2 linked regions of the Sorangium aterium genome follow. The protein of the gene in region 1 interacts with the protein of each later gene in a pairwise test. Links are inferred from orthologs where the notes say so. Each region holds a gene or a part of one and is shown on either strand. Other genes may lie near its edges.

The links.
Region 2: the proteins of POL72_RS16575 (region 1) and bioB interact in binary tests that used the Escherichia coli proteins (3 or more experiments, as listed by UniProt). The link is inferred for Sorangium aterium from one-to-one orthologs.

The regions. Positions count from the first base shown.
Region 1 is NZ_JAQNDK010000002.1:442,142-449,579, forward strand. The notes cover bases 2,165-5,020. They hold POL72_RS16575 (class II glutamine amidotransferase), read right to left. Parts: upstream 4,058-5,020; coding sequence 3,272-4,057; downstream 2,165-3,271. Other genes in these bases: hemE (uroporphyrinogen decarboxylase), read right to left, coding at 4,136-5,020. Outside these bases: POL72_RS16565 (aspartate aminotransferase family protein), read right to left, coding at 1-1,070; POL72_RS16570 (diguanylate cyclase), read right to left, coding at 1,115-1,978; more of hemE, read right to left, coding at 5,021-5,224; POL72_RS16585 (hypothetical protein), read left to right, coding at 5,402-5,986; POL72_RS16590 (amidohydrolase), read right to left, coding at 5,993-7,180; POL72_RS16595 (FAD:protein FMN transferase), read left to right, coding at 7,360-7,438.
Region 2 is NZ_JAQNDK010000001.1:380,399-386,451, forward strand. What follows is about bases 2,353-5,225. They hold bioB (biotin synthase BioB), read right to left. Parts: upstream 4,378-5,225; coding sequence 3,328-4,377; downstream 2,353-3,327. Other genes in these bases: POL72_RS01185 (mechanosensitive ion channel family protein), read left to right, coding at 2,353-3,386; POL72_RS01195 (type IV pilus twitching motility protein PilT), read right to left, coding at 4,508-5,225. Also shown: POL72_RS01175 (matrixin family metalloprotease), read left to right, coding at 1-232; POL72_RS01180 (HRDC domain-containing protein), read left to right, coding at 250-1,440; more of POL72_RS01185, read left to right, coding at 1,626-2,352; more of POL72_RS01195, read right to left, coding at 5,226-5,560; POL72_RS01200 (thiamine biosynthesis protein), read right to left, coding at 5,693-6,053. UniProt on the Escherichia coli protein: Catalyzes the conversion of dethiobiotin (DTB) to biotin by the insertion of a sulfur atom into dethiobiotin via a radical-based mechanism.

The DNA.
Region 1 (7,438 bases):
AGCCGGCCTTCGCCGAGGGCGTCGAGCGTCGCGAGCGCGGCGCTCGACGCGAGGGGCGATCCGGAGTGCGTCGAGGTGTGGACCACCTCGCCCTCGCGCGCCCACGCCCGCATGATCGGCTCGGGCGCCACGCACGCGGAGATGGGCAGCCCGCCGCCGAGCCCCTTGCCGAAGCAGAGGATATCGACCGGCGCCCCGAGCTCTCCTGTGCGCGTCATCGCCCCCGATCGACCGAGGCCGGTCCAGATCTCGTCCGCGATCACGAGCGCCCCGTGCCGGTGCGCCGCTTCGCAGACCGCGTGCAGGAACGCGTCGGGCGGGACGACGCAGCCGCCCCGCCCGAGGATCGGCTCGAGGAGGACCGCGCCGACGTCGCCCCCGCGCAGCGCGAGCTCGACGGCGTCGACCGAGCGCGCGGCGCCCGCCTCGTCGCGCGGGTAGGGCGCGAACGTCACGCGCCGGTTGAGCTGCTCCGCGAAGGGCGCCCTGTAGCTCTCGCGCAGCCCGCACGCCGCGAGCGGCGCGTACCCGAGCCCGTGGTACGCGCCCTCGAACGCGACGAGCCCAGGCCGTCCGGTCGAGAGCGCCGCCGTCTTGACGGCCGCGGTGATCGCGTCGCTGCCGCTCTGGCCGAGCAGCGCCATGGGCGAGGGCCCGGGGTGCAGCGCCGTGAGGCGCTCCAGCAGGGCGATCTTCACGTCGGCCGAGTACACGTCGCCGAGCGCGAGGGTCAGCCGCGACAGCTGCTCCTCCGCCGCGCGCCGCACCGGCGCCGCCGCGTGGCCGAGCAGCAGCGCGCCGAAGCCGGCGCACAGGTCGACGTACCGGTTCCCGTCGACGTCGCAGACGTTCGCGCCGCGCCCGTGCGACAGCACGATCGGCAGCATGTCGGCGCCGCTCTTCTGCGCCCGCGCCTCGCGCCGCCGGCCGAACGCCGGGCACTCGACGCGCTCGAGCCGCTCGAGGGCGCTCCGCGACAGGGGACCAGGCGGCGGCGACAGGATCGCGGGCAGCTCAGCGCCGCTGCCCGCGTCCGGCGCCGCCGGCAGCGGCAGATCGCTGTTCGGCATCGTCCTTACCTCCGCCGGAACCTAGCGCGCCCGCGGGCGGCTGCTCAGGCGCACACCCGGTTTCTCCCGCTGTTCTTCGCGTGGTAGAGGCGCTCGTCCGCGCGCTTGATGAGGTCGTTCGCTGTGCGATCGCCCTCCTGGAGGAGCGCCACGCCGACGCTGATCGTCACGCGGATGCTGTCGGCCTGGAACACGAACAGGTGCTCCGCGACCTTTTGACGCAGGGTCTCGCCGAGGGCCGCCGCGCCCTCGATGGACGTCTCCGGCAGGATGATGGCGAACTCCTCGCCGCCGTAGCGCGCGAAGACCTCGTCGCGGCGAATGCGGCTCTGCACGATGCGCGCGACCTCCTTCAGCACGAAGTCGCCGGCCAGGTGGCCGTGGACGTCGTTGATGCGCTTGAAGTGGTCGATGTCGAACAGGAGGATCGCGAGGTCCCGCTCGTGGCGGCGGCCGCGGATGATCTCGCGCTCGAGCGCCTCGTAGAGGTAGCGCTTGTTGTGGATCTGCGTGAGACCATCGATGATGGTCATCCGGTAGATCTCTTCGTGGTATTGCGCCTCCACGTCGGCGCCGGACAGGAACTTGAAGATCGTGGGGCCGATCTTCACCCGGTCTCCGTTCTTCAGCACCACCTCGCGGGAGATCTGCTCATCGTTGCAGTACGTCCCGTTGGTGCTCCCATCGTCGACGACCATCCAGGCGCTCGGCCGCTGCTCGAAATGGGCGTGCCTTCGTGACACGGAGTCGCCGTCGAGCACGATGTGGTTGTCCGCGCCGCGACCGACCCGCGTCGGGTTGTTCTCCAGCACGAACCGCTTGCCGAGCAGCGTGGGCTCCTTCGTGTAGATCACGACCAGGCAGTCGGTCGTGTTCTTGCTGCCGCCGCCCGGTGGGGGCTGGACCACCTGCGTTACACGAGTCTTTTCGTCGAAGTCACTCACGCGCGCTCAGCCCAACCCGTCGTGCGACCTAGCCTCGACATCGTTCGAGCTCTTCCCGAGACGGAACCTACCCGGGCGTGGCTCTTCGGTCGCGATGCAACGGTTCGATATGCCCTAGCTCGCCCAACGTCAAAGCGTACTGACATGCCCCGACTCCCGTCAAGACGGCCATCCGGGCGGAGCCGTCTTCAGTGCTTCCTCCGCCTTCCCGACCCGACAACGGCCTACGTCGCCTTCTGCGCTCGGTCGTGTCGGTCGTGTCGGTTGCGTCGGTTGCGTCCGTTGCGCCCTTCCACGTTCTCGGCTTGTTCCCCGCACGCCGTCCGCCCCCTCGCCGCTGTTCGCTGCCGCTCACGCCGCGCCGCACCGCAGGTGCTCGCCGATGCGCCTTGTGGGGCGCTGTGCGCTGTTATCGCAGTTGACGCCCCATCTCTTTCCTCTTGTACAGCCCGAGCTGCCGAGGACGCGGGTCTCTCTATGCGTTTCCCGAGCGCGCCGCCACCCGTCCGGCGAGCGATTGAGCCGGCAAGGGAGGGAATGGTTTGCTGGAACACGATGTGTCTGTTCGCCTGGCATGTCCGCGTTCTGCGGGGACGAGGCTCTGTGAGTTCTGCCTCAAAACGAGGGCGCATCACAACGCTGAACTGAGCGAAGCGGAACGCAGCGGACCGGAACCGAGCGAAGCGGCACGGAACGGAGCGGAACCGGAGCGGAGCGGAACCGGAGCGGAGCGGAACCGGAGCGGAGCGGAACCGAGCGGAGCGGAACCCAGCGAAGCCGAGCAGAACGTCGCGAGCGGCGCGGAACGGCGCGGAACGGCGCGGAGCCGGAGCGGGGCCGCGTGGACCGCGTGCGCTGCACGCCGCGCGTGCTGCGACCCCGCAGCGCAGAGGCCTCCCGCCAGCGTTGCCGGTCAGTTGACTTGGCACACAGGGTGCGTAGGATAGACCTGCGTCGCGGCGGAGACCTTCCCCCCCCAGGTCCGTCGCGGCGTTTTTCTTTTCAGGCTGCCGTGCCCATCTCCAGGCCGCGGCACGGCAGCGCGCTTCCTGCCTTGGATGGCTCCAGGAGCAGCTCGTTCCTCCGCCAGCCGCAACGCTCCGTCAATGCTGGAACCGGCCACGGCGGGAAGGCGTCGCTGCGCCCGCTGCGGAGAAAGGCGCCGAGAGGCCGACCCCCATCACGAAGCCGGGATCGACGGCGCGATCCCTGACGCGCAGGCGCGGGCGTGAGGGGTGGACACCGCGCTGGCGTCGATCAGGCGAGCGACGACAGCGTCGCGCGCAGCTCGCCGCCGTCGAATACCCAGAGCTCGCCCGGTCGTCCCGTGGTCCAGGTCTCGTTCGCGGTGAGCGGGCTCGTCGCGACCACCGCGATCCGATCCTTCGGGGTCGTGACGGCCGAGAAGTCGACGCGGACATCGTCGTCCAGGAGCGTCGCGATGCCGAAGGGGGCCTTGCGGATGATGTGACAGAGCCGGGTTGCGCAGCGGGCGAAGAGGTGGCGCCCGTCGCCGAGCAGGAAGTTGAACGTCCCGTCCTGGCCTAGCTCGCCGCCGAGCGCCGCGATCGCCTCCCAGAGCTCGCTGGGCCGGCGAGGATAGCCGGGGAACGAGCTGCGGAGCCCCTCCAGCAGGTAACAGAAGGCGTGCTCGCTGTCGGTCGTTCCGATGGGGTTGAAGCGGCCCAGCGCGCGGCGCCGGACGCGAGGGAGCGTGCCGTTGTGCGCGAAGACCCAGTGGCGTCCCCAGAGCTCGCGCACGAACGGGTGCGTGTTGGCGAGGAGGACATCGCCGCGGGTGCGGCGCCGGATGTGGCCGATCGCGAGCAGCGTCTTGATGGGCGTCTCGCTGAGGAATCGCGCCAGCGGGCTCTCCGCGGCGGGGCTCGGATCGAGGAACACGCGCGCGGCGCGCCCCTCGAAGAACGCGAGGCCCCAACCGTCAGCGTGGGGACCTGTGCGGCCGCCCCGGTGCCGGAGGCCGTTGAACGAAAAGACGATGTCTGTGGGGACGTTGCACTCCATCCCGAGGAGCTCGCACATGCTCGCGGGTGGACCATATCACCCCCGGAGGGGGTCTGAGATCCGATCCCGATCGATGCCGCGGCGCGATGCGCGGCGTCAGCGCGCCGGCTCGCCCTGGAGCGACGCGCGCGGGATGGAGTGGACGAGATCGATGACCGCCTTGACCGTATCGACCGGCGTCTCGGGGATGATGCCGTGGCCGAGGTTGAAGATGTGCCCGGCGCGGCCGCCCGCCTCCGCGAGCACCGCGCGCGCGCGGCGCTCGGCGACGGCGCGCGGCGCGCAGAGCAGCAGCGGGTCGAGGTTGCCCTGCACCGCGCGATCGTACCCGATGCGCTGCCACGCCTTGTCGAGCGGCGTGCGCCAGTCGACGCCGATCACCGTGCCGCCGGCGTCGCGCTGCGCCTCCAGGAGCGCCCCTGTGTTCGTACCGAAGTGGATGACCGGGACCCCCGTCGCCTCGAGGTCGCGGAGGATGTGCCGCACGTGCGGCTGCACGTGCTCGCGGTAGTCGTCGATCGAGAGCGAGCCGACCCACGAGTCGAACAGCTGCACCGCCTGGGCGCCCGCGGCGACCTGCGCGCGCAACAGGCGGCGGACGACCTCCGAGATCTTGCCCATCAGCGCCGACCACGCCTCGGGGTCGCTCCACATCAGCTGCTTCGTGAGCCGGTAGTCGCTCGACTTGCCCCCCTCGACGAGGTAGCTCGCCATGGTGAACGGCGCGCCGGCGAAGCCGATGAGCGGCGTCTTGCCGTCCAGCTCCTTGCGGATGAGGCGCACGGCGTCGAGCACGTAGCCGAGGCCCTCCTCGGGCTCGAACACCCGCAGCCGCTCGATGCCGGCCCGATCGCGCACGGGCTCGTGGATCACCGGGCCCTCGCCCTTCGCGAACTCGAAGGGGGCGCCCATCGGCTCGAGCGGCAGGAGGATGTCGGCGAAGAGGATCGCCGCGTCCATCCCGAGCCGCAGCGGCTGGAGCGTCACCTCGAGCGCGAGCTCGGGCGTCTTGCAGATCTCGAGGAGCGTGTACTTCTTCCTGAGCTCCCGGTACTCGGCCATGTACCGGCCGGCCTGGCGCATGAACCACACGGGCGTGACATCGGTCGGCTCACGCCGGCAGGCGCGCAGGAAGCGATCGTGCATGGAAGGCTCCAGGAGGGGGTCGACGGGACGCCCCTTCATGTCCGTTCAGCCATCGCCCGGCAATGGGTTTCAGCCCATCGCTCGCGCGCGGCTCGCCGGGAGCGCGGCGCGGCCGGGCCCGAGGCGGCCCGTCGAGGGGGCGGACCCAAGCGTCGGCTCCCTCGCCGTGTAGACTAGGAGCCTATGGCGCGTCCCTCCAGACCTCCCGGCTTTGACATGACGTACAGGCCCGAGAAGCGCATCGCGTTCGGGCCGCCGCTGAAGGAGCGCCTCCCGGCGCTGCTTTACCTGACCTTCGCCCTCGGCGTCTCGGGGGTGATCTTCTATGGCCAGAACGCTCCCTCGAGCTCCCGGCTCTTCCAGTACGTCGTCGAGGGCGATCGCCACCGGCTCGTCTCCTCCAGCGTTTGCGCCATCGTCCTGTGCGTGAGCGCGGTGGCGATGGTGCTACGCGAGCAGATGCGGGGGGTCGTCGTGCACCCGGACGGGATCGAGCTGCGCGAGCTGCTCACCTTCGGCGTGCCGCGCGTGCGGCGCTTCGCCTGGTCGCAGATCGACCGGATGGCGGTGCCCTCCGCGCAGGCGCGCGCCGGCGGCGCGGCGGCGGTCGGCGGGAGCGTGCCGGCGAGCAACATCCGGCTCGATCTCTGGGATGGGTCCCGCACCTGGCTGCCGGACGTCGGAGACAAGATCGCGCTGTCGGTGATGCTGGAGCGGGTCGCCCTGGCGCGGGCGATCCCGGTCGAGGGGGGAACCGGGCTGATGGACGACCTCGGGAACCCCCTTCAGGACGACGGCTGAACAGGCCTAGCGCGCGCTCGCCCCGGCCTTCCGCTGCGCGAACTCCTCGCGCACGCCCTGCCGCAGCTCGGGGTCGAGCAGGAGATCCGCGCACGTCATCGCCATGGCCTTGGCGGCGATCAGCATCGAGTCCTGGCCGGCGGGGCTCGCGGCGCGCGCGGCGAACGCGTGCTGGTGGCAGGTCGTCTCTCCCTTGCCGCAGATCGCGATCCACGGGTGGATGGCGGGGAGCGCGTGGGACACGTCGCCCATGTCGGTCGAGCCGGTGCCGACGGCGGGGTCCATCTCGATCGGCGAGCGGCCGAGGGCGCGCAGGTGCTCGCCGAAGCGGCGCGCCATCTTCCGGTTGTTGACCATGTTCTTGTAGCCGCCCTGATCGACGAGCGTGAGCTCGACCCCGCTCGCCATGGCCGCACCGCGGGCGCAGCGCTCCACGATCGCCCGCACGCGGGCGAGCTCCTCGGTGTCGAGGGCGCGGACCGAGAACTCGGCGACGGCGAGCTCCGGGATGATGTTGACCGCCTGACCGCCGTTCTTGATGAACCCGTGCACCCGGACGCCATCGCGGAAGTGGACGCGCTGGCCGTCGATCAGCCGGAAGGTGTCGAGGCAGGCCGTGAGCGCGCTGCTCCCGTCCCACGGCGCGAGCGCCGCGTGCGACGGCTTGCCGTGGAACTGGAGCTCGAGCCAGACGCTGGCCAGCGTGTCGTGCGCGAGCAGGTCGCGGTCGAACGGGTGGAACATCATCGCGGCGTCGACGCCCTCGAAGGCGCCCGCCTCGAGCAGCCTGATCTTGCCGCCGCCCCCCTCCTCGGCGGGCGTCCCGACCAGATCGATGGTGCCGGCCACGGCGTCCTTCTGCCGCGCCAGCGCGAGGAACGCGCCGAGCGCCCCCGCCGCGATCAGGTTGTGCCCGCAGGCGTGGCCGATCTCAGGGAGCGCGTCGTACTCGGCCAGGATGGCGAGGTGAGGCCCCCCGCCGCGCCCGATGCGCGCGCGCAGCGAGGTGGGCATGCCGGCGAGCCCGCGCTCGACCTGGATGCCGCGGCTCTCGACGGCCTCGGCGAGCCAGGCCGCGGCCCTGTGCTCCTCGAACCGGAGCTCCGGGTGCGCGTGGATGCGCGCGGCGATCTCGCGGAGATCCGGGGAGAGGTCGTCGATGTCACGCTGGATGCGGCTCGGGTCGAGGCTCATAGGGGCGAGCGATACTACTCTGGATCCGCGCGGCTCGCCCGGGCCATGGTGGCGCTGGCGGAGGAGCTCCGCCGCCGCCCCGTGGTCACGTTCGCGCGTTCGCGTGTTCCCTCGTTCGCACATCGGCACCCCGCGCGCCGCCACGCTGTCGGGACTTCTCACGGACCCAGGACCCTCGAATGCACGGACCGCGCTGTTCTCCGCTCCTCTTCTTACCCCGCTTACCCCGCTTCCCCTTCCTCGCGGCGGCGCTCGCGC
Region 2 (6,053 bases), on another replicon or contig:
GGAGCCGATCGAGGGCTGCGACCCCACGCCGCGCCACGGCTTCTCTTCGCTGTGCGCCGCGGATCAGCCCGCGGTGAAGGAGTCGGGCGGCTGCGCCGCGGCGCGGCGCGGCAACGCTGGCCAGGACGGGCGCGGTGGAGGGCTCGTCCTCGCCGCGCTCGCGCTGGTCGGCGTGGTCGCGCGGGCCCGGCGCGGCGCGGCCTCGCGGGCGGGCCGCGAGGAGGCCTGCTGAGCCAGAGCCCTCCCGTCCTGGTCGAGCGCGAAGGCGAGCTCGCCCGGCTGGTCGAGCGCGCCGCCCGCGCCGACGCGCTCGCGGTCGACGTGGAGGCCAACGGGCTGTTCGCGTACCGGGCGCGGCTCTGCACGGTCCAGCTCGCCTTTCGCGAGGGGGACGAGATCGCGATCGGGGTGGTCGACGCGCTCCGGGTGCCTGTCGCGCCGCTCGCGCCGCTCCTCGGGGCCGCTGGTCCGCCCAAGGTGCTGCACGACCTCACCTTCGACGCGCGCATGCTCGCCGAGGCGGGCGCGCCGCTCGCGGGCGCGCACGACACCTCGGTCGCCGCGCGCATGCTGGGGTGCGCGGCGACGGGGCTCGCCGCGCTGCTCCTGTCGGAGCTCGACGTGAAGGTCGACAAGCAGCTCCAGCAGCACGACTGGGGGCGCAGGCCGATCGAGGACGCCGAGCTGCGCTACCTGGCCGACGACGTGCGCCACCTGCTCTCGCTCCGCGCGCGGCTCGCCGAGCGCAGCCGCGCCCTCGGGATCGACGAGGAGATCGAGGAGGAGTGCGCCTACAAGCTCGCGAGCGCCCTCGGGCCGCCGCGCGATCCGCGGCCCGCTTACGCGCGCATCAAGGGGGCCCAGGCGCTCGATCCGCAGGGCCGGGCGATCCTGCGGCGGCTCGTGGCGGCGCGCGAGGCGGTCGCCGAGGGGGCCGACGTGCCCTCCTTCAAGATCGTCGCCAGCGAGGTGCTGCTCGAGCTCGCGCAGCGGAGGCCCGCCAGCGCAGACGACGTGCGCGCGATCCGCGGGGCCGCGGCGGGCCGCGCGGCCGCGTGCGTCGCGGCGTGGCTCCGCGCGATCGAGCAAGGGTGCAGCGACGGCGACGTGCCCGAGGAGGAGCGCGCCCTCTTCCAGCAAAGCCGCCCGCCCCGGAAGGAGCTCGCCGCGCGGCGCGCGGTGGAGACCCGGATCGCGGCGTGGCGCAGGGCGGAAGCGAAGGCGCGGAAGGTGGACGAGCAGGTCGTGCTGCCCGGTCACTGCGCGCAGGATCTCGCGGAGATCGCGCTGGCGACGGCCCACGCCCGGGACGAGGCGATCGCCGCCGCGATCGCGCGCATCCCGGGGCTCGGCGCGGGGCGGCTCGCGCGCTACGGCCGCGCGCTCGCGGCGCTCGTGGCCGCGGCGCAGCCGGGCGAGCCGCCTGCAGCCGTGACGTAGCTCCGCGCGTCGGTTGCGCCTGTCGGTTCCGCTTGTCGATTCCGCGTGTCGGTTCCGCCTGTCGGTTCCGCGCGTCCGCGATCCTCGGCGGGATCTCAGACACGTGGAGCCCGCTGCGAGCGAGCGCACGTGGCGCGCGCGCCGCCCGGTCGACAGAGCCGCCGGGCGATGGAATAGCAGGGCCCATGCCGTCGACCGATCATCCCAAGGGGCCGAGGCGGCTCCGCCTCTGGCCGCCGGCGAGGTGGCTCCGCGCTGCGTTCGCCTTCGCGCTCGTGTTCGGGTGCGCCCTCCTGGGAGCGAGCGCCGGAGAGCTGTCCCCTCCGCCGCCCCCGCCGTCGCCGCCGCCGCCCGCGGCGGGCGCCGAGGCCGGCCCTGAGCCGGAGGCGACCCCTGTCGCGCCCGACTCGCCTCGAGCCTCCATGCGCAGCTTCGTCGAGCTGTGCCGCGCGGGCGATTACGCCGAGGCCGCGCGCTACCTGGACGTGCCGCCGAGGGCGAACGGCGCGGAGCTCGCGCAGAAGCTCAAGGCGGTGCTCGATCGGCACCTCTGGCTGGAGGTGGAGACGCTCTCGCCGAACCCGCAGGGGGACACGCAGGACAACCTCGGGGCCGGCGTGGAGCAGCTCGGCAAGATCCCGACGCGGACGGGGCCCCAGCCGGTGCGCCTCGTGCGGCGCACCACGCCCGACGGCGTGCGCTGGATCTTCTCGCGCGCCACGGTGGAGCGCGTCGATGAGTGGTACGCACGGCTCGAAGATCGCTGGCTCCGCGATCACCTGCCGCCGGCGCTCCTGCGCCCCGGCCCGCGCGAGCTGCTCTGGTGGCAGTGGCTCGCGCTGCCGGTCCTCGCGCTGGCCGGCTGGCTCGTCGGCGCGGTGCTGAGCTACCTCGTCCGCGCCGCGCTCCGCCGCGTCATCGCCCGGACGGAGTCCACGCTCGACGACGTGCTCCTCGGGGGGGCGCGCGGTCCGTTCACGTTCGCGGCGGCGCTCCTGGTGATCACGGCCGTGCTCCCGTGGCTCGGGCTGTACCTGCCGGCCGAGGAGTTCCTCGGCCAGGTGCTGCGCGCCGGCGTCTTCGTCGCGGTCTTCTGGTTCGCACTGCGCGCGATCGACGCCTTCGGCGGCCGCCTGCTCGCCGCCCCCGCGACGCGCGACAACCCGGCGGCGCGCTCGCTCGTGCCGCTCATGGGGCGGATCGCGAAGGTCGCGATCGTGATCATCGGCGTGATCGCGGTGCTCTCGGAGCTCGGCTACCCCGTGGCGAGCCTCATCGCCGGCCTCGGCATCGGCGGCGTCGCGCTGGCCCTCGCCGCGCAGAAGACGGTGGAGAACCTCTTCGGCTCGGTCGCGATCGGCATCGACCGGCCGTTCCAGGTCGGCGACTTCGTGAAGGTCGACGCGCTCCTCGGCACGGTCGAGAGCATCGGGCTCCGCTCGACCCGGATCCGCACGGTCGACCGGACCATCGTCACGATCCCGAACGGCAAGCTGGCCGATCTCCACATCGAGTCGTTCACGGCGCGCGACCGCATCCGCCTCGCCTGCCTGCTGGGGATCGAGCGCGACACATCGCCCGAGCAGCTCCGCGCCATCGTGGAAGAGTGCGAGCGGGCGCTGCGGGAGCACCCGAAGGTCTGGCCCGAGGACGTCGTTGTGCGCTTCATCGGCGTCGGCCCGTCCTCGCTCGACGTGGAGGTGGTGGCCTGGTTCCAGACGACCGACTTCGCGGAGTTCCGGGACATCCGGCAGGCGATGCTGATCACCTTCCTGCAGATCATCGACATGGCCGGATCGAAGCTCGCCTACCCGACGCAGACGCTGCACGTCGCGCCGCGCGGAGGGGAGCGCCCGCAGCCGGAGGCGGCCGCGGCGGGGGGCTCGGCTAACGGGCGGCGCGCGCCGCGGCGGGCGCCATCGGCTGAAGCCCCGCCTTCTCGATGAGCGCGCGGTCCTCGTCCTCGCCGGGGTTCGGCGTGGTGAGCAGCTTGTCTCCGTAGAAGATCGAGTTCGCCCCCGCGTACATGCAGAGCAGCTGCGCCTCGCGCGAGAGCTCCGTCCGCCCGGCGGACAGGCGCACCATCGCGCGCGGCATCATGACCCGCGCGACCGCGATCATCCGGACGAACTCGATCGGATCGACCGGGGGGAGGCTCTCGAGGGGCGTCCCCGGCGAGCGCACGAGGGCGTTGATCGGCACGCTCTCCGGGTGGGGATCGAGGCGCGCGAGCTCGACGAGCATCTCGCAGCGGTCGGCGATCGACTCGCCCATGCCGATGATGCCGCCCGAGCAGACGGTGATGCCCGCCCGCCGGACGTTGCGCAGGGTGACGAGCCGCTCGTCGTACGTGCGCGTCGAGATGATCGATTTGTAGGCCTTCCGCGAGGTGTCGAGGTTGTGGTTGTAGGCGTCGAGGCCGGCCTCCTTGAGGCGGCGCGCCTGGTCGTCGGTGAGCATGCCGAGCGTGCAGCACGCCTCGAGGCCGAGGGCTTTCACGCCGCGCACCATGTCGAGGACGCGCTCGAAGGCGGGGCCGTCCTTCACCTCGCGCCACGCGGCGCCCATGCAGAACCGCGTCGAGCCGCCGTCGCGGGCGCGCCCTGCGGCGGCGAGGACCGCGCCGACGTCGAGCATGCGCTCCGGCCCGACCTCGGTCTCGTAGTGGCTCGACTGCGGGCAGTAGGCGCAGTCCTCGGGGCAGCCGCCCGTCTTGACGCTGAGCAGGGTGCAGAGCTGGACCTCGTGCTCGCCGTGGAACGCGCGGTGGACCGCGCGGGCGCGGTCGATCAGCTCGAAGAGCGGCAGGTCGTGCAGGGCGACCGCCTGCTCGACGGTCCAGTCGTGGCGGGGCGCGCCCGCCGACGGGGCGTGCCCGGCCGGGCCGCCGCATCCATTCCTGTGCTCCGCCCCTTCTCGTTCGATCCCTTCGAGCATGGGCTCGCTCATAGCCGGGCTTGAGGCGCCGCCGCAAGCGAGGCGCGAAAGGGAGGGATTTCCTGGCGTCCTTGGCGGCTTGGCGGCCCGAAATTCTGCTCTTTCGTGGCGGCTTGGTCCGCTCGTCGCTCTAGAGCGCGGTCACCGCCTTCGCCGTCTCCTTGGCGATCGTCCCCTGGGCGACGAGCTGCCTGAGGTGCGCGTCGAAGGTCTGCATGCCGTACGGCGTGACCCCCTTCTCCATCAGCTCGCGCAGCGAGGGGCTCCCCTCCGGCCGGCGGATCGCCTCGCGCACCGCGGCCGTACCGACGAGCACCTCGGCGGCGAGGACCTCCCCCGCGCCGTCGCGGCGAGGGAGCAGGCGCTGCGCGACGACGCCGTGGAGACAGTCGGCCAGCCGCTCGCGCGCCTCGCTCGGGCTCTTGCCGAGCGCGATCAGCCGCCCGAGCGTGCGCGTGACGTCCGCGGCGCTGACCGCCGCGAGCACGAGGTGCCCGGTCTCCGCGGCGTGGAGCGCGAGATCGAGCGACTCGCCGTCGCGGAGCGCGCTGATCAGCACGACGTCCGGGTCCTGCCGCAGCGCGGAGCGCAGCGCGGTCGGGAAATCCGCGGTGTCGACGCCGATCTCGCGCTGGCTCACGCTGGAGCGGTTGTCCTCGTGCACGTGCTCGACTGGATCTTCCAGGGTGATGATGTGGCGCGGCACGGTCGCGTTGATGTGCCCGACGAACGCGGCGAGGGTCGTGCTCTTGCCGCTGCCGGCCGTGCCCGCGACGAGGATGAGGCCGTGATCGTGCTCCACCATCGCCCGGACCGCCGAGGGCACGCCGAGCTCCTCGAACGTCGGGATCTTGAGCGGGATGCTCCGCAGGATGATCGCGAGCGAGCCGCGCTGGCGATAGATGTTCACCCGGAACCGGCCGAGGCCCGGGACGACGTACGAGGTGTCGAGCTCCTGGAGCGTGGCGAGCAGCTCGCGCGACGGGCGCCCGGCGAGCAGCACCCGCGCGGCGGCCTCGCTGTCCTCGGGCCGGATCCTGTCGACGCGGAAGTAGACCATGTCGCCGCGGACCCGCGCGCCCGGCGGCTGACCGACCTTGAGGTGGATGTCGCTGGCGTGGGCGGCAAGCGCCTTGCCGAGGAGCTGATGGAGGAAGGCCTCGGAGGTGTACGGCGTCGTCACGGGGGGCAAGGTACCAAATTGGAACCCGACCGGCCCAAAGGGCGGCTGCACGAAACGAAAGCGCAGAGGGCGCCGCGCCGCCGCGCGGGACGGCCGCGCGCGCCGGGACCGCCGCGACGGCTGCGCGGGACGTCAGGGCCGCGGCGCCGCAGGGCCTCCCGCGGCGCCCGCGACGGAGCCCTCGGGATCCAGATCTGCAGGAATACGGAGAGGATCGACGAGCCCCCGCTCGGCGAGCGCGCGCGCCGCCGAGATGGCGAGCGCGCGCTGGTCCGAAGGGAGGTCGCGCCGACCCGACAGCTCGACAAGGGCCGCGGCCGCGCTGCGCGCCCCGTCCGGGTCGAGCGGCTCGCGCGGGCGCGCTGGCCGCCCGGCGATCCCGAGGAGCGCTTCGAGCAGGGGCGGGAGCGGCGGCCCGGACGCCGCGCGGGCGCGCTCGGCGAGCGGCCCGAGCGCCAGATCGGCGTCGTCGGCGTACGGCAGCGCGCGCAGG